Regions from separate parts of the Pseudomonas sp. PVC-3-1 genome, predicted to be linked through region 1. Evidence: riboswitches for the same ligand, from Rfam matches in the RefSeq annotation. Region 1 holds a riboswitch; each other region holds the start of a gene.
The links. A riboswitch is a leader RNA that binds a small molecule or an ion and turns the genes downstream of it on or off. The one in region 1 is predicted to bind cobalamin.
Positions count from the first base shown of each region.

Region 2: it holds a riboswitch for cobalamin, as region 1 does, so the genes downstream of both, AC2T4A_RS26415 (TonB-dependent receptor plug domain-containing protein) here and cobG (precorrin-3B synthase) in region 1, are expected to answer to the same signal.
Region 3: it holds a riboswitch for cobalamin, as region 1 does, so the genes downstream of both, AC2T4A_RS08590 (TonB-dependent receptor domain-containing protein) here and cobG (precorrin-3B synthase) in region 1, are expected to answer to the same signal.

Region 1 is NZ_CM172023.1:265,565-273,000, reverse strand. It holds gene AC2T4A_RS01325 (precorrin-2 C(20)-methyltransferase) at 1-51, opposite strand, end outside; gene AC2T4A_RS01320 (precorrin-8X methylmutase) at 51-677, opposite strand; gene cobG (precorrin-3B synthase) at 670-2,025, opposite strand; cobalamin riboswitch at 2,104-2,344, opposite strand; gene cbiE (precorrin-6y C5,15-methyltransferase (decarboxylating) subunit CbiE) at 2,412-3,623, shown strand; gene AC2T4A_RS01305 (cobalt-precorrin-5B (C(1))-methyltransferase) at 3,626-4,723, shown strand; gene AC2T4A_RS01300 (cobalt-precorrin-6A reductase) at 4,720-5,445, shown strand; gene AC2T4A_RS01295 (glutathione S-transferase family protein) at 5,661-6,284, shown strand; gene AC2T4A_RS01290 (vWA domain-containing protein) at 6,448-7,194, opposite strand; gene AC2T4A_RS01285 (magnesium chelatase ATPase subunit I) at 7,119-7,436, opposite strand, start outside.
Region 2 is NZ_CM172023.1:5,739,240-5,746,675, reverse strand. It holds gene AC2T4A_RS26430 (cupin domain-containing protein) at 177-545, opposite strand; gene AC2T4A_RS26425 (class I SAM-dependent methyltransferase) at 711-1,439, shown strand; gene AC2T4A_RS26420 (VOC family protein) at 1,500-1,928, shown strand; cobalamin riboswitch at 1,990-2,196, shown strand; gene AC2T4A_RS26415 (TonB-dependent receptor plug domain-containing protein) at 2,291-4,246, shown strand; gene AC2T4A_RS26410 ((2Fe-2S) ferredoxin domain-containing protein) at 4,246-4,950, shown strand; gene AC2T4A_RS26405 (ABC transporter substrate-binding protein) at 5,073-5,951, shown strand; gene ddlA (D-alanine--D-alanine ligase) at 6,044-7,138, shown strand; gene AC2T4A_RS26395 (aldo/keto reductase) at 7,241-7,436, shown strand, end outside.
Region 3 is NZ_CM172023.1:1,855,935-1,863,370, forward strand. It holds gene AC2T4A_RS08575 (SagB/ThcOx family dehydrogenase) at 1-652, shown strand, start outside; gene tesB (acyl-CoA thioesterase II) at 666-1,535, shown strand; gene AC2T4A_RS08585 (HAD family hydrolase) at 1,532-2,143, shown strand; gene AC2T4A_RS08590 (TonB-dependent receptor domain-containing protein) at 2,426-4,282, opposite strand; cobalamin riboswitch at 4,373-4,691, opposite strand; gene dxs (1-deoxy-D-xylulose-5-phosphate synthase) at 4,729-6,639, opposite strand; gene AC2T4A_RS08600 (Ldh family oxidoreductase) at 6,886-7,436, shown strand, end outside.

The DNA.
Region 1 (7,436 bases):
CAGTTCCGGGTCGCCCGGGCCGACGCCCAGGCCGATGAGGCGGCCGGTCATCACTCCACCTCCGTGGCCAGGGCGTTCACCGCCGCAGCGGCCATCGCGCTGCCGCCACGGCGTCCGCGCACGATTACGTAGGGCACGCCACGGCTGTCGGCGGCGAGGGCGTCCTTGGATTCCATGGCGCCGACGAAGCCCACCGGGAAGCCAAGGATCAGCGCCGGTTTCGGTGCGCCGGCATCGAGCATTTCCAGCAGGTAGAAGAGGGCAGTCGGCGCATTGCCGATCACCACCACGCTGCCTTCCAGGTGTTCGCGCCAGTGCTCCAGCGCCACCGCCGAGCGGGTGTTGCCCAGCTCGCGGGCGAGCTCCGGGACGTCCGGATCATTGAGGGTGCAGATCACCTCGTTGTGTGCCGGCAGGCGTGCGCGGGTGATGCCCTCGGCGACCATCCGCGCATCGCAGAGAATCGGCGCGCCAGCGGCCAGGGCCGCACGGCCGATGGCCCCGGCGCCGGCGGAGAAACGCAGGTCCTGCACGACGTCGACCATGCCGCAGGCGTGGATCACCCGCACGGCGAGCTTTTCCAGGTCGGCGGGGATGCCGGTGAGATCGGCCTCGGCGCGAATGGTGGCGAAGGATTGGCGGTAGATCGCCTGGCCGTCGCGGATGTAATCAAGCATCGGTGGAAACTCCGGGTGCGGCGAGCAGGTCGCCCGCGGCATCGAGGGGAAGGTTGCGCGCCAGCGGCTGGCCAAAGCCGGCCACGCCGTCGGCGCGACGGAACAGGTCATAGCGGCCGTCGGCGACGGCCAGCAGGGTGTAGGGGGCGACGTGGGCGGCGGCGCAGGAGCGCGGGCAGCCGCACAGGTGCACGCCGGCCGGCGGTGCGTGACGCAGGCGCTCGGCCAGGCGCAGGGCGTCGGCCTTGGTGTCGGCCAGCCCGCGCGCGCAACCGCTGGAGCCGCTGCACGCGACGAGGCGCGAGAGCGGTTGACCGGCATCGATCACCAGGCCGAGGTTGGCCAGCGCGGCGAGTACGACGGGAGCGTCGGTCAGGGATACATCGGGGAGGATCAGGCTTTGCCACGGCGTCAGACGCAGTTGTCCGGCGCTGAATCGCTCGGCGAGATCGGCAAGGCCGAACAGTAGGGTGCTGTCGAGGCGTCCGAGGATGAATCCCGCACCGACCATGGCGCGGTCCGGCTGGCGCTGCGGCTGAATCCCGAGATGGCCGAAAGCCCGCGGTGCAGGACGTCGCCAGTTATCCACAGCCGGCCCGAGGTGCAACTGGAAGGGCAGGCGTTGCTGCAGGCGCTCCAGCAGCACTTCATCGCGGAGCATCTCGCGCAGGTGGCGCATGCGCGTCTGGCCGTCGCCGGCAAGATCGAGGAACAGGTGCAGCAGGCTTTCCACCAGCAGCGGTACCTGCTCGGCTGTCACGGCGGCGAGGGCTGGGGCAACCGTTTCGTGCTGCGGCGGACAACCGGCCAGGCCGAAGGCGAACAGCGGCGTCGCGTCGCCGGACATGGCCGACAGCCAGAGATCGTTGGGATGCTCCAGCATCGCCAGCGCTTCGCCGCCGTCCAGCTGGATGCCGAACTTGGGCGACAGGCCGTGGAAGCGCGGTGTGCGCTCCAGCAGATCGAGCAGTTGGCCGGCCAGGGGAGCTGCATCGAAAGTCGTGGCGGCGTCGAGGCCCAGCGCCGGGCTGACCAGCAGGTTGCGCACATCGTCCGCCGCCAGTTCGCGCGGGCCGAGACCGGCGGCGAGCAGTTCCCTGCTCAGCGCCTGTTCGGTGCCGGTGCGTATGCCGCGAATCTGCAGGTTGGCGCGATTGGTCGCTTCCAGCACGCCATCGGCATGGCGCTCGGCGGCCAGGGCGATGGCTCGCGCGGCGCTGGCGTCGAGTTGCCCACAGGGCAGCTTGATGCGGCAGATGCCGCCATCGCGGGAGGCCACGATGCGCAGCAGGCCGGGGCAGGCATGCGGACGGACGGGCGGAGCTGAGAATTCGGGCACTGAGGTCACCAGGGCTGGGTCGCGGTGACCTGCGAATCCCCCATAGGGGACTTCACGACACCGATACACCCCGCTCGATGTCTGCACGCGCGACTGGTTTCGTCGGCAGGTCTCCTGGCTGGCAGGTCCTCATCCAGCGCGGCCTTCCCGGTTGCCCAGTGGCCTGATCGACCGCATGAAAATGCGCTTCATGCTGTCGGATTGCGCGGACTCGCTGCTTACAGTTGCGGGGGCAGCCACGGTTCAACCGTGTTCCCTCTTCGGCTCTCGGATGCTTCGCTGTTCAATTGCGAAGCGTCCTACGAGCACCGACGAAGCGGGTATTATGCCTGCTTTGCCCGAAGGCAGGAAAAGCCTGCCCGTCGGATCGATCGTCGCACCTTCGAGGAAATTTCATGACGCCCTGGCTGACCATCGTTGGCATCGGCGAGGACGGTTATGCCGGCCTCGGCAAGGCCGCGCGCCGCGCCCTGCTCGCCGCCAGCGAAGTGATCGGCGCGCCACGCCAGCTGGAGCTGCTGCCGCATTGTCTGCGCGCTCATCGCCAGGCCTGGCCGAGCCCGTTCAGCCTGGAACCGGTGATGCGCCGGCGCGGTGAGCCGACCTGCGTGCTGGCCAGCGGTGACCCGATGTGGTTCGGCGTCGGCGCTAGCCTGGCCCGTCAGATTCCGTCCGAGGAAATGCTCGTGCTTTCCGCGCCGTCCTCTGCCTCCCTCGCAGCGGCGCGCCTGGGCTGGGCGTTGCAGGATTGCGCGCTGCTGTCGCTGGTGGCACGCCCATTGGCCGCACTCAACGCGCAGATCCACGACGGCGCCAGGCTGCTGATCCTCAGTAACGACGGCAGCAGCCCGGCGGCGATCGCCGCATTGCTGCGCGAACGAGGATTCGGCGCGAGTCGCCTCAGCGTGCTGGAACACCTGGGCGGTGAGGCGGAGCGGCGTATCGACGGGCTTGCCAGCGACTGGTCGCAGAGCGAGATGGCTGCACTGAACCTGGTGGCTGTGCAGTGCGTAGCCGGCGTCGACGCGGTTCGTCTGCCCCTGACCATCGGCCTGCCGGACGACGCCTACCGCCATGACGGCCAACTGACCAAGCGCGACGTCCGCGCCGTGACCCTGGCACGGTTGGCACCGAAGCCCGGCGAGCTCCTCTGGGATGTCGGCGCCGGCTGCGGCTCCATTGGCATCGAGTGGATGCGCGCACATCCGAGCTGTCGCACGCTGGCCATCGAAGCCAACGACGGGCGCCAGGAACATATCCGTTTCAACCGCGACGCCCTCGGTGTGCCGGCGCTGCAACTGGTCTGCGGCGCTGCGCCGGAGGCATTGCAGGGACTGGAGCGCCCGGATGCGATCTTCATCGGCGGTGGTGTAACCCTGCCCGGTGTCTTCGAGCAGTGCTGGGAGCAACTCAAGCCTGGCGGCCGACTAGTGGCCAACGCCGTCACCCTGCAGAGCGAGTCCATGCTGCTGAGCTGGCGCGCCCGCCTTGGCGGCGAGCTGACTCGCCTGTCGGTGTCCCAGGCCCAGCCGCTCGGCGGTTTCGATACCTGGCGCGCGGCGTTGCCGATCACCTTGCTGGAAGTGCACAAGCCCCAGGCTGAATGACCATGCGTGACGAGACGCCCGAAGAACCTCGCCCGCTGCGCAGCGGCTACACCACGGGCAGTTGCGCCACCGCCACCAGCCTGGCGGCGGCGCGCCTGCTACTGACCGGTGAAGCGCTGGACGCCGCACAGATCAGCCTGCCCAAAGAGCGCAGCGCGACCCTGCGCCTGGAGTTCTGCCGCCTCACGGTTGGCGGCGCCGAAGCCGGTACGCTGAAGGATGCCGGCGACGACCCGGACGTGACCCACGGTGCGCTGGTCTTTGCGCGCGTCGCCTTGAGCAATGAGCCGGGCGTGCGTTTTTACGCTGGAGAAGGCGTCGGCACCGTCACCAAGCCGGGGCTGGTGCTCGCGGTGGGCGAGCCGGCAATCAATCCCGTTCCACGGCAGATGATGCAGGGTAACCTCGCTGCGCTGGCGGCCGAGTGCGGCTATGCCGGTGGCTTCGACGTCACCATCCATATCGAGGGCGGCGCCGAGCTGGCGCTCAAGACCATGAACCCGCGCCTGGGCATTCTCGGCGGCCTGTCGATCCTCGGCACTACCGGCATCGTCCGGCCGTTCTCCTGCTCGGCCTATATCGCGTCGATCCAGCAGGGCATCGACGTCGCCCGCGCCAACGGTTTCCGCCATCTCGCCGCCTGCACCGGCAACGCCAGCGAGGACGCCATGCGCCGTCGCTACGGTTTCGACGACACCGCGCTGATCGAGATGGGTGACTTCGCCGGTGCAGCGCTCAAGCACCTGCGCAAGGTGCCGGTGGAGCGTTTCAGCGTCTGCGGCGGCTTCGGCAAGATCAGCAAGCTCGCCGCCGGCCACATGGATTTGCACAGTCGTCACTCCAGCATCGACCTGCCGCAGCTCGCCGAGTGGGCGGCGGACATCGGCGCCTCGGCGGACCTGCAGCAACGCATGCGCGACGCCAACACCAGCCAGCAGGCGCTGGCGCTCTGTCGCGCCGAGGGCATCGCTCTGGGTGACGCCGTCTGCGCCCGCGCACTGGCCTTCGCCCGGCGCATCGTGCCCGCCGAAGTACAACTGGAAGTCTTCGCCATCGACCGCCAGGGCAACCTGGTGGGCGAAGCGCTGGAGGTTCGATGAAGCGAGTCCTGCTACTGGGCGGTATCGGCGAAGCGCTGGCTATCGCGCGGCGCCTGGGGCCGCAGCATCTCTACAGCCTCGCCGGCCTGGGCAAGGTGCCGGACGATCTGGCCTGCGAGGTGCGCGTCGGTGGTTACGGCGGCGCCGAAGGCCTTGCGGACTACATCCGCGAACGCGGTTTCGACCTGTTGCTCGACGCGACCCATCCCTACGCCGCGCAGATCAGCGCCAACGCCGCCCGCGCTGCGCAACTGGCCGGCGTGCCGTGCTGGGCGCTGCGCCGCCCCGGCTGGGAGGCGGGCGAGGGCGACGATTGGCGGCAGGTCGCCGATTGGGGGGCGCTGATCGAGGCACTGAAGGCGTTTCACCGTCCGCTGTTCACTCTGGGCCGCGAGCCGCTGGAGCACCTGGACGAGATTCCCGCCCACCAGCACTGGACCGTGCGCTGCCTGCAAAGCCTGCCTGGCAACGCGCGTGCCGAGGTGCTCGGCGCGCGCGGGCCGTTCACCCTGGAGGGCGAGCGCGAGCTATTTACCCGCCTGGGCACCGACGTGCTGGTCAGCAAGAACAGTGGTAGCCAGGCCACCGAGCCAAAGCTGCAAATCGCCCGCGAGTGTGGTGTGCCGGTGCTGATCCTGGCGCGGCCGGCGCTGCCGAAAGTGGACCGGGAGTTCGACAGCGTCGAGTCGCTGTGGGCTGCCTTGGCGGGCCGACTTTTATAGGAGCGAGCTTGCTCGCAAACCCATCGGCCTACTCCGAGCCGTCAGCGCTTATGCCACTGAGCTACGACAAAGGCTCTGTGGGGCGACCTGTTCCGGGGAGTTCACAGCTTCGTAGTGGTTCGCGAGCAAGCTCGCTCCTACGGGGCTGTAACGTCTCTTCTCCGCCAACGCACCTGGCTCTATGCTGGGCCCCGGTTATCACAGGGAGTGACACCATGCTGCGAATCCTCGGCCGCGCTTCATCGATCAACGTGCGCAAGGTGCTCTGGACCTGCGCCGAACTGAACCTGTCCTACGAACGGGAAGACTGGGGCACGGGTTTCCGTTCGACTGCCTCGGCGGAATTCATTGCACTCAACCCCAACGCCATGGTGCCGGTGCTCGTCGACGGCGACTTCGTGCTCTGGGAGTCCAATGCCATCTGCAGCTACCTCGCCACGCAGTATCCGCTCGATGAACTGCTGCCCACCTCGGTGCGCGAGCGCGCGCTGGTGGAGCAGTGGATGGGCTGGCAGGCCACCGAACTGAACAGCGCCTGGCGCTACGTGTTCATGGCCAGGGTGCGCAACAGTCCCAGCCACACTGACGAATCCGCCATCGCCCTGAGCGAGGCGCAGTGGAATCACTGCATGGCCCTGCTGGACCGGCAATTGGAGCGCACCGGCGCCTTCGTCACCGGTGCCTGCTTCAGTCTCGCCGATGTTGTGCTCGGTCTGTCGGTGAACCGCTGGTACCTGACGCCCATGCAGCGCCCCGATCTACCGGCTGTGGCGGCCTACTACGAGCGGCTGAGCGAGCGACCGGGGTTCCTGCAGCATGGGCGCAATGGGGAGCCTTGAGGGCGAATATCGCGATGCTGCGAGATTGCCCTCTCCCCAGCCCTCTCCCAGAGGGAGAGGAGGCCGTTCGGAGTGGGCAATGTATCGGCGCTAACCGGCGAACGTTGGTCGATCAGAGCGCGCAGGACTGTTCCCTCTTCCTCTGGAAAAGGGTGAGGGGCTCTTAGCGATAGGAACCGGAAATTTCAGCGATCCGCCGATACTCTGCGCCCAGCTCGCCGGCCAGTTTTTGTGCGCGGCCAAGCCGTACCGCGCCACCTTCGATATCCACCAGCACAGTCGGGCAGTCCATCGGCTGCAACGCCGGCCAGTCACGCAGGCGGCCGTCGGTCAGTATCAGCAGGCGTTGGTGCTCGCCTGGCTTCTGTCGCTGGCGCTTGTCCAGCCATTCCCGAGCTCGCTCAAGTGCCTCGATCAGCGGAGTGCCGCCGCCGGCACCGAGCGCTTCCAGCCAGTCCTGGAGTTGCGCAGAGGCCTTCTGGCCCTGCCACAACCAGCGCGCTTGTGCGCCGGTGGCGTGCAGCACGGCGAGGCGTGCGCGTTGGCGATAGGCCTGTTCGAAGGTGTCGGCGAGCAGGCCCTTGGCTTGTGCGAGGGCGCCGTGGCGACGGGTGCTGGCGGAGGCGTCGACTATCACCAGCCAGAGCTCGCCGGGCTTGCGGCTGCGGGCGCGCAGCACCAGGTCTGCGCGGTCTTGCGGGCGGCCATTGCGCAGCGTGGCAGGCCAATCGATACGGCCGTGCGTACCCTGTTGGCGGGCGCCGCTGCGGCCGCCGGCGAGCTGGCCGGGTCGGGGGTGGGCATCCGCGCCTGGGGCCGGGTGCGGGCGGATGCTCAGGACTTTTTTGGCCAGCCCGTCAGTTGCCGGCGTTCGCCCATGGCGATGCGCTGCGCGGGTAGTTCGCCCCATTGGCCCTCGCCGTTGGATGGGTTGGACGGCGCTTGCGATTGGCTGGAGGCGGACTGCGGAGGCGTTGCCGATGGTGACGGCGCATGGCGACGGCGGTGGGCGAGGGCGAAGTGTTCCACCGCATCGATGTCCTCCGCCTCGATGGCGTCAGCCCCGCGCCACGCCGCATGAGCGCGGGCGGTGCGCAACCAGACCAGATCGGCGCGCAGGCCGTCGACACCGGCGGCATGGCAGCGCTCGGC
Region 2 (7,436 bases), 1.1 Mb from region 1:
CGACTCCGGGCTTCGATGGACGCGGACCCGAACCGGCGACGCCGCCAGAGCCGCGCCTGTGTATCCCAGGCGTGACAGTCTCCGGCTGGGAGCGGCGTTCTTCCGACAGGCATAGCAGCACCCAGCGAAGCGGGCGCGGCCACTGATCGGCGGCCGCCAAGGCAGGTGATCGACGGTCACACCCAGCGATCATTCTCCGCCGTGCGCTCACCGCCCGCATCGCCGGTGTTCGGCACGCCGCGCGGTTCGATCAGCATCACCTGTACTTCGTGCTCGGCGTAGGGCTTGTGCTCGACACCGCGCGGTACGACGTACAGCTCCCCGGCTCGCAGAGTCAGCGGCCCGTCGCGGAAGTCGATGCGCAGTTCGCCGTCGAGCACGATGAAGGTCTCGTCGGTGTCGGCGTGGCTGTGCCAGACGAAATCGCCGTGCAGCTTCACCACCTTGAACTGGTAGTCGTTCATCTCGGCAATCACTCGCGGCTGCCAGGTTTCGTGGATAAGCGCGAGCTTGTTCTGCAGGTTGATCGGTTGGCGTTGGGTCACGGTTGATTCTCCTTTTTTGATTGGGCTGACACTAAGGCCGCCCCGGCAAGCGGTCTTGCAGGAACTTGCGCTTCGATCGCCCAGGCATTGACTTCATCGGGTTGCCACCCCCGTCCTTGGTGCAGACAATCGGACCTTGGTCCGTCAGAAAGGAGGTGCCATCCCATGGCGCAGAACATCTACGACAACCCCGAATTCTTCGCCGGCTACGCCCAGCTGCCGCGCTCGCAGCACGGCCTGGACGGCGCGCCGGAGTGGGCCTCGCTGCGCGCGTTGCTGCCGCCGCTGGAGGGGCTCGATGTGGTCGACCTTGGCTGCGGCTACGGCTGGTTCTGCCGATATGCGGCGGAGCAGGGCGCGCGCACGGTGAGCGGGCTGGACGTGTCACAGAAGATGCTCGACCGCGCACGGGAGACGACCGAGGCGGCGCAAGTGAGCTACTTCCGCGCCGACCTCGAGCAGCTTGAGCTGCCCACCGCGGCCTTCGATCTGGCCTACAGCTCGCTGACCCTGCATTACCTCGAGGATCTGCCGCATTTCTTCCGCAACGTGCACGACGCGTTGCGCCCTGGCGGCAGCCTGGTGTTCTCCATCGAGCACCCGATCTACATGGCGTCGCGCAATCCCGGCTGGATCGTCGAAAAAGACGGCCGCCGCTGCTGGCCGGTGGACCATTACCAGGACGAAGGCGAGCGCCGCACCGACTGGCTGGCCAAGAGTGTGCTCAAGCATCACCGCACCCTTGGCAGCATCCTCAATGCCATGATCGGCGCGGGGCTGACGCTGCGCCACGTCGAGGACTGGGGGCCGAGTGCAGAACAGGTGCTGGCCAACCCGGCATTGGCGCAAGAGCGTGAGCGGCCGATGTTGCTGCTGGTCGCCGCGCAGCGCTGAGGAGCGAAAAACCGGCGACTATGCTCAGAACATTGCACCCGTTTCTTGCCGGAGATTGCCATGTCGCAGCCCTTGCCCGCCGTTCGCCCCAGCGTGATTCCCTGCCTGCGCTACCGCGATGCGCCGCAGGCCATCGACTGGCTGTGCGCCACCTTCGGTTTCCAGCGCCAACTGGTGGTCGCCGATGACCATGGCGGCATCGCCCATGCGCAGCTGGCGCTGGCCGACGGCAGTGGGCTGGTGATGCTCGGCTCGCTGCACGACAACGAGTACGGCCGGCTGATGCGCCAGCCCGACGAGATCGGCGGTTGCACCCAGAGCATCTACGTGGTGGTCAGGGACGCCGAGGTGCTGTATCGCGCGGCGGTGAACGGCGGCGCGCAGATCGTCATCGACATCAAGGACGAGGACTACGGCGGCCAGGGCTTCACCTGCCGTGATCCGGAAGGGCATATCTGGAGCTTCGGCACCTACGATCCGTGGCACTGACGGCGACGTTCGCAACATCCTGCCCAACCCCCGTGCTTGACGCTTTCCCACCCGCAATGTTGATATGCGCCCCGTTTCAGGTGCCCCCCGCCGCCGTGCGTGGGGTGAAACGGGAAGCCGGTGCGTCGCCTTCGTGCGATCAGTCCGGCGCTGCCCCCGCAACGGTAAGCGAGCGGAGCATCCACTAGGCCACTGTGCGCAAGCATGGGAAGGCGGATGCCCCACGACCCTCGCAAGCCCGGAGACCGGCCTGGAACCTGTTTGGCAAACCCGCGGTGGGCGGGCGTGAGCCGGTTCCCGGGGCGCGCTCGTTCCGGGTGTCGCTGCGCCGCCTGCGAAATTTCTATTTCGAGGCGATCACCTTGCAACATTCTTCGTTCCTGAACCGGCGCGCCCCGCGCTGGACTCCCGTTCTCTCCCTCTGTGCCCTCAGCTCGCAGCTCGTTGCGGCGCCACTCGACCTGGCCGACGAGATCGTCAGCGCGCCTTCGGTGGAGTCCACCACCGTGGCCGACATGGCGCGCTACGGCAGCAAGCTGGAGGTCATCGACCGCCAGCAGATCGAGCGTGCCGGCCCCAGCGCCGACATCACCCGCGTGCTGCAGATGTACGTACCCGGCCTGTTCGTTGCGCCGAAGAACGGCCCGTTCGACTACGGGACCTACTCGCTGCTGGGCGGGCGCAACGACGACACGCTGATCCTGCTGGACGGCGTGCGCCTGAACAACCGCCTCTACGGCGGCATCTACATCGACACCCTGCCGACCACCGCCGTGGAGCGCATCGAAGTGCTCAAGGGCGGCCAGGGCCTGTTGTTCGGCACCCAGGCGGTGAGCGGGGTGATCAACATCGTCACCCGCAGTGCGCGTTCGCGCGAGGCGGCCGGTGAGGTGAACCTCGGCCTGGATACGTTCAAGGGTCGCAGCGGTGATGCCCGCGCGGAGCGAATCGTGCAGAACGGCCTGGGCGATCTCGGCCTGATGGCCTACGTCAGCCACAACCGCTCCGACGGCTACCAGCCTTACCGCGACCAGGACATGACCAGCACGGTCAGCGACAAGCGCCGCTCCTATGACGTCAACGTGTTCGGCGCCAAGGCCATCCAGGCCATCGGCGAGGCCTCGCGGTTGGAGCTGTTCTACCAGTACGCCGACGCCGAACTGGACTTCGCCCGCCCGACATCCAACCACCACACCAGCAACAACCGTATCCAGCAGATCGCCACGGCGACCTTCCAGCAGAGCGTCAGCGACGACTTCAGCTGGTTCGCCAAGACCCATATCAATGACTGGGACACCCGCTACGACCGCGTCTACAACCTGCAGGGCGGCGGCACCCAGGTGCTCAATCACAACGACTACTGGGGCTTTACCGACTGGGGCGCGCAGCTTGAGGGCAAGGCCAGGTTGGCCGGCGGCCACGAGCTGGTCTTCGGCAGCGACAACCAGTGGTACAAGGGCCAGGACGACGTGCTGATCATCGACAACGACAAGGCCGAGTCCCACGCGCTGTATGCCCAGCTGCGGCCGAACATCGAGGCGCTGCCCGACTGGCACCCGAGCCTGGGCGTGCGCCGCGAGGAAATCTCCGGCGGCGAGGGCGCCACGGTATGGATGCTCACCTCGCTCTACGACCTGACCCAGCAGCTCAAGCTGCGCGGCCAGTTCGGCACCGCCTTCAAGCTGCCCACCGCCGAGCAGTTGTTCGTCAACGAACCGGGCGATGAAGTCGGTAACCGTGACCTCAAGCCCGAGCGCAGCCGCAACGCCGAGTTGGGCCTGGATTACACCGGCGAGCTGTTCGACCAGCCGTGGAGCGGCAGCGTCACCCTGTTCCGCCGCGAGATCACCGACCTCATCACTCTCGCCGGCGACCAGTGGGTGAACGGCAACGGTGAGATCGAGGTACGCGGCGTGGAAGCCAACGGCCAGTGGCAGTTTGGCCGGCACTGGCAGGTCTCGGCCGACGCCACGCGCAACCTGGTGGACAGCCGTGACGGCGTGACGGTCAACAACATCCCGCACTTCTTCGCCCGCGTGCGTGCCGGCTACGACGACAACTTCTGGGGCGCCGGCCTCGCCACGCGCTACGTAGGCTCAATCGTCAGCGCCCAGGACGACGACTACGGCCATTACAGCGTGCTCGACGGCGACGCTTACCGCTACCTCGATGTGGCCCGCGCACACCGCCTGAGCCTGCTGCTGGAGAACCTGCTGGACCGCGACTACGCCACCGGCCGCACCAGTAACGGCATGCGTCAGGTGGACAACCTCGGCCGCCCACGCACCGCCGAACTTCGTTACACCTTCAGCTTCTGATGAAGGCCATCCTGCTGGTCGGCCCATTGGCCGGCGTCCAGGGCGAGCACCTGCAGCGCGCGGTATCGGCGCGTCTTGCCGGTGTCGAGATCATCGACACCGGCGAGGGTTTCGATTCGCTCTGGAGGCGGATGCGCGAGCTGTTCGCCGAGAATCGTCAGCTGTTGCTGGTGGACCTGGAGCCGAGCGCTGACGGTGCCTACCTGGACTGGTTGCGTGCCGAGCTGGCCGTGCTGTCGGCAGGCTATCCCCAGGCGCCGCCGCCCAGGATCACCGCATCGGCGCTTGGCCGGCGCGGGCTGGATGCGACGGCGGTACTGGCGGCGATTGACGATCCAGCGCAGCAGTTGGATTGCCAGGGCATCGGCGAGGTGCCGTCACAGCCGGACTGGTCCGCGCCGCCGCCGCACCGGCATCACCTGTTCCTCTGTACCGGGCCGCGCTGCGTGCGGCGCGGTGCGCTGCCGCTGTGGAAGACCTTGCGCCGCGAGCTGATCCGTCTCGATCTCTACGAGAACGGCGAGGGTGCCTTGCTGACCCGTACCGGTTGCCAATTTCCCTGCAATCGCGGGCCGGTGCTGACGGTCTATCCCGAGCGCGTCTGGTATGGCCTGCACAGTGACGAGCAGGTGTGTCGGGTGGTGCAGGAACACCTGCTTGATGGCGCGCCGGTGGCGGATTTGCGCGTGGATGACGAAGCATGAGGCCGGCATGGCTCTTTGTAGGAGCGAGCTTGCTCGCGAAGCGCTTGATGCCATCGGTGCCCGGTTTGGCTCGCGAGCAAGCTCGCTCCTACACATTGGCATTGGTGCTCGGGCTGGCGGCGATGCTGGGCATGTCGACGGCCACTGCCCAGGACTACCGCAACTGCGCGCAGGACTGGCACATCGATCACCCACCGCAGCGTATCCTCGCCCTCAACCAGCATGCCGCTGACCTGCTGCTGGCGCTCGGCGCGGGGACGCGGCTGATTGGCGTGGCCTACATCGATGACGATCTCGACCTGACGAAGGAAAGTTATCGCGGCGTGCCGCTTCTATCCCGCCAGTATCCATCGGCGGAAGCGGTCTACGCGCAGCGTCCGGACCTGGTAGTGGCCGGCTTTGCCTCGGCCTTCCGGCTGGGCAACCTGTCCCGCGAGGAACTGGCCGGTCATGGCGTCGCCAGCTACCTGCTGGATGCCGGTTGCGCTGCGCGGCAGGACGATCTGTTCGCGGGTATCGAACTGGATCTGAAAACGCTGGGCAATCTGATGGATGAGCAGGAGCGAGCGCAGGAACTGATTCGCCAGCAACGCGCCGAGCTGGCCAACGCGCGCCGCCACTTCGTCGGGAGCGCGCCGCTGGAAGTCTTCTACCTCGACAGTGCCAGCAATGGCCTGGAGAGCCAGGGCCGGCGCGGCGTGGTCACCCAGTTGCTGCACGCTGCCGGCGCGCACAACCTGTTCGAGGATGTCGATCTGGGCGGCTTTACCGCCAACACAGAACAACTGCTGGCGCGCGACCCGGATGTGATCCTGCTGGCTGACGCGCTGTGGTCCACGGCCGAGCAGAAGAGGCGAGCGTTGCGCGCCGACCCGGTCCTCTCACGCCTGCGTGCCGTGCGCGAAGGGCGCTTCGTGGCGCTGCCTTTTACCCACCTGTTCCCCGGCGTGCACAGTGGCCAGGCCGCTCGAGAACTGGCGCAGGCGCTGAGCCGGTTTTGAGCGGGGACGTCCGGTCTGTTCGTCGTCCACTGTTCCTACCCAAGCGCTGGAGCGCGTGTTAGAAAGCGCCCATCGATCATTCGGAGGTTGTCATGGGCAAGTTGCGCGTTGGGGTGATTTTCGGTGGGCGTTCGGCGGAGCACGAGGTGTCCCTGCAATCGGCGAAGAACATCGTCGACGCACTGGACCGCGAGCGCTTCGAGCCGGTGCTGATCGGTATCGACAAGGAAGGCCGCTGGCACCTCAACGATGCCTCCGACTACCTGCTCAACCAGGAAAACCCCGCGCTGATCGCCCTCAACCGCTCCAACCGCGAACTGGCGGTGGTGCCCGGCAAGGCCGAGCAGCAGTTGGTGGAAACCGGCAGCCGCCAGTTGCTCGACCATGTCGACGTAATCTTCCCCATTGTCCACGGCACCCAGGGCGAGGACGGTTGCCTGCAGGGCCTGCTGCGCATGGCCGACATCCCCTTCGTCGGCTCCGACGTGCTGGGCTCGGCCATCTGCATGGACAAGGACGTGAGCAAACGCCTGCTGCGTGATGCTGGCATCGCCATCACGCCTTTCGTCACCCTGACCCGCACCAGCGCCGGGCGCACGCCATTTGCCGAGGCGCAGCGCAAGCTCGGCCTGCCCCTGTTCATCAAGCCGGCGAACATGGGCTCCTCGGTGGGCGTCAGCAAGGTCGAGGACGAGGCTGCCTACGACGAAGCCGTGCGCCTGGCACTGGCCTTCGACGACAAGGTGCTGGTGGAGTCCGCCGTGAAGGGCCGCGAGATCGAGTGCGCGGTGCTGGGTAACGAACAACCGATTGCCAGCGGTTGTGGCGAGATCGTGGTGGGCAGCGGCTTCTACTCCTACGACAGCAAGTACATCGACGAAGACGCGGCCAAGGTCGTGGTGCCGGCGGATATCCCGGCCGAGGCCAGCGAGCGTATCCGTCAGCTCGCCGTGGATGCCTTCCTGGCTCTGGAGTGTTCCGGCCTGGCACGGGTCGACGTGTTCCTCACCGACAGTGGCGAGGTGCTGGTCAACGAGCTCAACTCGCTGCCCGGTTTCACCCGCATCAGCATGTACCCCAAGCTCTGGCAGGCTGCCGGGATGACCTACAGCGAGCTGGTCAGCCGCCTGATCGACCTGGCCATCGAGCGCCACGCCGCGCGTCGGAACCTGCAGACCAATCGCTGATCCACAGCCCGGCTCCTGCTTCTGCGCTACCCTGAGTGCCCGTCGCCCGGTTTCGGGCGGCCGGCCCCGTGTCCCCATTACCCGCGCAAGAAGGAGCACGAGATGAACACCGTAGTATTCGCCGACGGCACCGCCGTTCCCGCCATCGGCCAGGGCACCTGGCGCATGGGGGAGGATCGCTCGCAGCGCAAGCGCGAAGTCGCCGCCCTGCGCGAAGGTATCGAGCGCGGCCTGACCCTGATCGACACCGCCGAGATGTACGGCGAGGGCGGCTCGGAAGAGGTGGTCGGCGAAGCGC
Region 3 (7,436 bases), 1.6 Mb from region 1:
CCGCAGTGCGCAATCCATGGACGGCCGCAGCGGTATTCACGCCGAGTTGCTGTATGCCTGGTTGCGCCGCTTGATGCCCGAGCGCTCGCCGGTCCCGTTTGCTTGTACCGGCGAGCCGGCGCGCATCGACCTGTTGCTCTTCGTTCACCGCGTCCAGGGCCTGGAACCGGGCCTGTACTGGCTGGGCCGCAGCGGCCGCGAGGCCGGCGGACTGCGCGCAGATTATCTCTGGCAACCGGTGGAGGAGAGCGGCGTGCCGCTGTACCGCCTGCTGTCCGGCGATGCGCGCGGGTTGTCGGCGTTCCTGTCCTGTGGGCAGGACATCGCCAGCGACGGCTGCGTCGCCTTCGCCATGCTGGCCGATCTTGACGCTGCCCTTGCCCAAGGCGCCTGGACCTATCCGCGCCTGTACTGGGAAGCCGGCCAGATCGGCCAACTGCTCTATCTGGAAGCCGAGGCCGCGGGCGTTTCCGGCACCGGCATCGGCTGCTATTTCGACCCGGCACTGGACGAATTGCTCGGCGGTGGTCCGGACTGCCCGGTCAGCCTCTATCATTTCACCATCGGCCGCGCGGTCTGGGACGAACGGCTCACCAGCCTTCCCGCCTACAGCGCGCAGCGCCGACACCCACTTCAGCAAGACCGCAATTGAGGACACAACGCGCATGACCCAGATCCTGGACAACCTGGTGGCTCTGCTGAGCCTGGAACAGATCGAAGAGAACCTGTTCCGCGGCACGAGCCAGGACCTCGGGTTCCGCCAGCTGTACGGCGGACAGGTACTCGGCCAGGCGCTGTCGGCGGCCAGCCAGACCGTCGAGCCGGAGCGCCATGTGCACTCGATGCACGGCTACTTCCTGCGTCCGGGCGATGCCAGCAAGCCGGTCGTCTATCAGGTCGATCGCGTGCGCGATGGCGGCACCTTCAGCACCCGCCGCGTCACCGCGATCCAGAAGGGCCAGCCGATCTTCGCCCTGAGCACCTCGTTCCAGACCGACGAGGAAGGCTTCGAGCACCAGATCAGCATGCCCGACGTGGTCGGCCCGGAGAACCTGCCGACCGATCAGGAACTGAAGAAGCGCAGTGCCGCGCAGTTCCCCGAACGCATTCGCGACAAGCTGCTCTACCCCAAACCCATCGAAATCCGCCCGGTGACGGAGAACGACCCTTACGACCCCGAGGTCGGCGAGCCGATCAAGTACCTCTGGCTGCGCGCCGACGGCAAGCTGCCGGACGTGCCGGCGCTGCACAAGTACATCCTCGCCTACGCCTCGGACTTCGGCTTCCTCACCACCTCGCTGCTGCCCCACGGTCGCTCGGTCTGGCAGAAGGACATGCAGGTCGCCACCATCGACCATTCCGTGTGGTTCCACCGCGACCTGCGCGCGGACGAATGGCTGCTCTACGCCATCGACAGCCCCTGGGCCGGCAACGGTCGTGGCTTTGTGCGCGGCAGCATCTTCAACCGTGACGGCCAGCTGGTTGCTTCCTCCACCCAGGAAGGCCTGATCCGCCGCCGCGAGGACTGGGCATGAACCCAGCCACTAGCCTGGGCGAGATTCGCCACTGGGTGTTCGACATGGACGGCACCCTGACCCTGGCGGTGCACGACTTCCCGGCAATCAAGCGCGCGCTGGGGATTCCCCAGGAGCACGATATCCTCACCCACCTGGCCGCGCTGCCGGAGGACGAGGCGGCGGCCAAGCATGTCTGGCTGCTGGAGCACGAGCGTGAGCTGGCGGTGGCTTCGACTGCCGCGCCGGGCGCGGTGGAACTGGTGCGTGCGCTGCATGGCGCGGGATACCGACTGGGCATTCTGACGCGCAATGCCCATGAGCTGGCGCTGATCACGCTGGCTGCGATTGGCATTGGTGATTGCTTCCTGACCGAGGATGTTCTCGGCCGCGGCGAGGCCGATCCCAAGCCCAGCCCGGATGGCCTGCTGCGCTTCGCCGCGCGCTGGGACGTGGCGCCGCAGAAGATGCTGATGGTTGGCGATTACCGCTTCGACCTCGACTGTGCCCGTGCCGCCGGGGCGCACAGTGCTTTGGTCAACCTTGCAGAGAATCCCTGGCCGGAGCTGACGGACTGGCATGCGCAGGACTGCGCGGAGCTGGGGCGGATGGCGGGGGTTCTGGTTTAGTCCGCTGCCCTGCGGGTTCGCGAGCAAGCTCGCTCCTACGAAGAGCAAATCGGGAAGCTCAGGGATATCCCTGCACGCCAACCCTGTAGGAGCGAGCTTGCTCGCGATCTGCCTTCCGCTCCCGGTTCCCGGCCTCCTTGCAGGCTCAGCGCCCGCGCCTATAGGTCGGGTTTCGCGTAGGAGCGGACTCCGTCCGCGATCGGCATTCGAACACGCCAGAACATCGCGGATGAATCCGCTCCTACGCGCGAGCCAGGCCCCGGCGTGTTTCTCCAAAGTTCCCTACAGCTCCGGCGTCCAGGTCACCGCCAGCAGCGCGGTACGGCCCGGTTCGCGGTAGGGACGGGCTTCGCCCATGAAGTCCGTCGGGCTGGTCGGGCGCAGGTAGTCACCCAGGGTGTAGTCGCGGTCCAGGGCGTTATCCAGTTTCAGGTCGAAGCGGATTTCATCGCTGGCCAGCCAACTGGTGCGCAGGTCGAGCACGCCGTAGCCGGACAGTTCGCGGGTATTGGCCGCGTCGTCATAACGCTGGCTGACGGCGCGCCAGGTGCCGCCGACGCCGAAGGCGCCGAACTGCCGGTCCAGGTCCAGGCTCAGGGTGCGGCGCGCGCGGTAAGGCAGAGTGTGGCCGCTGTCGCGGTCGCGCGGGTCGATCAGACTCAGGCCGAGCGCGGCCTGCCAGCCCAGCACCTCGCGGGCGACGCTGGCTTCGAAGCCATCGATGCGCGCCTTGTTGATGTTCTCCGGCTGGTTGCTGGTGCTGTCCCAGGCGATCAGGTCGTCGATCTCGGTGCGGTACAGCGAGGCTTCCAGGTGCGTGCCTTCGATGTCCCCGCGCCATTGCAGTTCGTAGGTTTTCGAGGTCTCGGCCTTCAGGTCCGGGTTGCTCGCGCCGGGGTAGTAGAGGTCGCTGAAGGTCGGCGCGCGGAAGCCTTCGCCGTAGCTGGCAATCCAGGTCTGGCTTTCGCCCACCGGCAGGCTGAAGGCGGCGTTCCAGCTGTTCTGGCTGCCGTAGGCCTGGTTGTTGTCGTGGCGGATGCCCAGTTCGGTGCCGAAGCTGTCGCCCTTGAAGCTGTGCTGGGCAAAGAAGGCGCGGTTGCTGCGCTGGTCCTCTGCAAAGGCGGTGGTGCCATCGACCTTGTCTTCGTACCAGTCGGCGCCCAGGGCCAACTGGTTGGCTTCGTCCAGTTGCAGGCGGTTGATCCAGCTCGCCGAGTGGCGGGTGGTTTCCAGCGTGCCGTTGTTCCAGCTGTCGGCGGCGCCCACAGCCTTGTTGCGGTCGTAGCTGCGGCCCAGCTCCAGGCGGCTGTTCCACATCTTGGTGATCTGGCCGTCGAGGTAGGCGCTGTAGCTGCTGACGCGGAATTCGTCCTGCGGCGTACCGGGCTCGAAGTTGTAGGCGTCGTCGTATTCGTTCTTGCCGCGCTGGTCGTTGAGGTTCAGCCCGGCCTTCCAGTCATCGCTGAAGCGATGGTCCAGGTTCAGGTGCACGGCCTTGTTGCGCTGGGCGTCGTGGTCGTTGTCGGCGCCGACGTTGTCGCTGGTGCGGTCCCAGCCCTGGCTCTCGTCGAGGCTGCCACCGAGGTTGTAGCGGGTCTGCTCGTTGCCGCCGGAGAGGCTCAGGCTGCGCTCGAAGGTGCCGTGGCTGCCGGCGGCCAGGCGCACTTCCGGGTGCAGGCCGGCTTCGCCGCGGCGGGTGAAGATCTGGATGACCCCGCCGATGGCGTCGGCGCCATACAGCGCCGAGCGCGGGCCGCGGGTCACTTCGACGCGCTCGATGCTGTCGATGCTCAGGTAGTCCAGGCGGGCGATGCCGCTGCTGGCCGAGGCGACGCGCTGGCCGTCCACCAGCACCAGGGTCTGCGCGGTGCTGGTACCGCGCACGGAGTAGGACACCACGCCGCCGGAGCTGCCCATCTGTACGCCAGGCACGCGGGCGAGCAGGGCGGGCACGCTGCGCACCTGCAGGCGTTCGATGTCGGCGCGGGTGAACACGCTGTTGGCCGAGGTGGCTTCGGCGCGCGGCTGGGCCTGGCGGGCGGAGGTGATCACCTGGTCGGAGAGCGTGTAGATGTCGCCAGCGGCGAAGGCCATGCCGGGCAGCAGGCTGGTGGCCAGGGCGAGTCGGGTCAGTTTCATGGAACGTCCTCAAAAGCGGTCGGATGACTTTCGAGGAGGGCGTGGCAAGGGCGGCAGGCCGCACTTGACGGTGCGGCCCTCCGCAACACCTGTCGGGGCGTGTCGAGGGCGGTCTCCGGGCTGCCGACGTCACATCGCCGCCTTCCCACAAGAGCAGTGGCCATGGCGATGCTGCGAGTCGAACCGGCCCTGATCTGCTGCGCGTCGGCATAACTGCGTTGAAAGCAGAAGCGGAAGGCTCATTTGCTGTAGCAAACTCCGCTTCCACTTCTGCTTTCGCCTTGTTCTGCTCTAGCTCGCGAGATCAGGATCCGGTTCGGGAACGTGTCGGTTACCGTTGCGGGGGCAGCGCAGGTCTTTCACCTGCTTCCCGTTACCTCGAACGAAAACCGGCGCACCTTAGAGGGTGCGCCGGTGACTGGCAATACTCAGTGCGAGGGATGCGCTCAGCGGTTGCCGAGCGCTTCCAGCCGTGCCTTCACCGAGGCTTCGATGCCGGCGGCGTCCAGCCCGCACTCCGCGAGCATCTGTGCCGGTTTGGCGTGCTCGACATAGTAGTCCGGCAGGCCCAGGTGCAGGATTGGCTGCTGGAGGTTCTCGCGGGCGAGGAATTCGCTGACGGCGGCGCCGGCGCCACCCATCACCGAGTTTTCCTCGACGGTCACCAGCAGCTCGTGGCTGGCGGCCAGCTGGCGTACCAGCTCTTCGTCCAGCGGCTTGACGAAGCGCATGTCGGCGACGGTTGCGTCGAACTGCTCGGCCACTTTCAGCGCTTCGGCCAGTTGCACGCCGAACACCAGGAAGGCGACCTTGCCAGCCTTGCCTTCACGGCGCACCACGCCCTTGCCGATTTCCACCGGGGCCAGTTCGGCTTCGATGCTGGCGTTCGGGCCGGTACCGCGCGGGTAGCGCACCGCCGCCGGGCCTTCGAAGTGATGGCCGGTGGTGAGCAGCTTGCGCAATTCGTTCTCGTCGCTGGGGGTCATCACCAGCATGCCGGGGATGCAGCGCAGGTAGGAGAGGTCGAAGCTGCCGGCGTGGGTCGGGCCGTCTTCGCCGACCAGACCGGCGCGGTCGATGGCGAACAGCACATCGAGGTTCTGCACCGCGACGTCGTGGATCAGTTGGTCGTAGCCGCGCTGCAGGAAGGTGGAGTAGATCGCCACCACCGGTTTGGCGCCATCGCAGGCCATGCCGGCCGCCAGGGTCACGGCGTGCTGCTCGGCGATGGCGACGTCGAAGTAGCGGTCCGGGAACCTGTCGGCGAAGGCGACCAGGTCGGAGCCTTCCTTCATTGCCGGGGTGATGCCGACCAGGCGCGGGTCTTGCGCGGCCATGTCGCATAGCCACTGGCCAAATACGCTGGAGTACTTCGGCCCGCCGGTCTTCTTCGGCACGGCGTGGGCGGGGGCGCCTTCGGGTTCGAGCTTGGTGATGGCGTGGTAGCCGATCGGGTCGATCTCGGCCGGGCCGAAGCCCTTGCCCTTCTTGGTCACCACGTGGAGGAACTGCGGGCCCTTGAGGTCACGCATGTTGCGCAGGGTGGCGATCAGGGTGGGCAGGTCGTGGCCGTCGATGGGGCCGATGTAGTTCCAGCCCAGCTCCTCGAACAGGGTGCCGGGGACCAGCATGCCCTTGGCGTATTCCTCGGTGCGGCGGGCGATCTCCCAGGCGCCGGGCAGGCGCGAGAGCACCTTCTTGCTGCCTTCGCGCATGCTGCTGTAGGTGCGGCTGGAGAGGATCTTGGCCAGGTAGTTGGACAGGCCGCCGACGTTGTTGGAGATCGACATGTCGTTGTCGTTGAGGATCACCAGCATGTCGGCCTTTACTTCCGACGCGTGGTTGAGCGCCTCGAAGGCCATGCCGGCGGTCAGCGCGCCGTCTCCGATCACTGCCACCGACTTGCGACTGGAGCCCTGCATGCGCGCGGCGATGGCCATGCCGAGGGCCGCGCTGATGGAGGTGCTGGAGTGGCCGACGCCGAAGGTGTCGTACTCGCTCTCCGAGCGGCGCGGGAAGGCGGCCAGGCCGTCCTTCTGGCGCAGGCTGCCCATGCGTTCGCGGCGGCCGGTGAGGATCTTGTGCGGGTAGGCCTGGTGGCCGACGTCCCACACCAGACGGTCGTCCGGGGTGTCGAAGACGTAGTGCAGGGCCACCGTCAGTTCGATGACGCCCAGGCCTGCGCCGAAGTGGCCGCCGGTCTGGCCGACGCTGTACAGCAGGTACTGGCGCAGTTCGTCAGCGAGGGTCAGCAGCTCCGTCTCGCCCAGCCGACGCAGCTCGACCGGCGTGCTGGCGCGGTCGAGCAGGGGCGTGGCAGGGCGCGCGCGGGGAATCTCGTGAAACGTCGTGGGCATCAGGCTGATCGTTATGAGAAGGCAAAGATGCGGAAGTTTACCCGAAGCTCAGGATTGGCCCAAGCAACGTGGGGCCAATCCTTCGGACGACCGGATAGTCGGAAATGGTGCGGCAGGCTGTGCCGAAATCGTCGTCGCTGCCGACGATTGCACGCAAGCGGGCCTTGGCGCGAGCATCCACTGTAGACACGATCACCGACCGGCGGCGGATTGCCGCAGTCTTTTGTAGCAACCGAGGAGGATGGCGTGACCCGACTGAGCCTGGAAGAACTGCGCGAACTGTCCGAAGCGATCCTGCGTCGCCACGGTTTCAGCGAGCCCCACGTGCAGGGCGTGACCGAGACGGTGCTGGCCGGCGAGCGTGATGGCTGTACCTCCCACGGGGTGTGGCGGTTGCTTGGCTGCATCCACACGGCGCGCGCCGGCAAGGTTTCGCTCGATGCCGTGCCGGAGCTGTCGGAACCGGCCCCGGCGCTGGTGCGGGTGGACGCCAAGGGCGGTTTCTCGCAGTGCGCGTTCGATCTCGGGCTGCCGAAACTGGTGGAGAAGGCTCGCAGCCAGGGCATCGCCGCGATGGCGGTCAACCATTGCGTACACTTTTCCGCGCTGTGGGTGGAGATCGAGCGGATCGTCGCCCATGGCCTGGTAGCCCTGGCCGTTACGCCGGCCCAGGCCTATGTGGCGCCGGCCGGCGGGACGCGGCCATTGTTCGGCACCAACCCCATCGCTTTCGGCTGGCCGCGTGTGGGCCAGAACCCCTACGTCTTCGACTTTGCCACCACGGTGGTGGCGCGCGG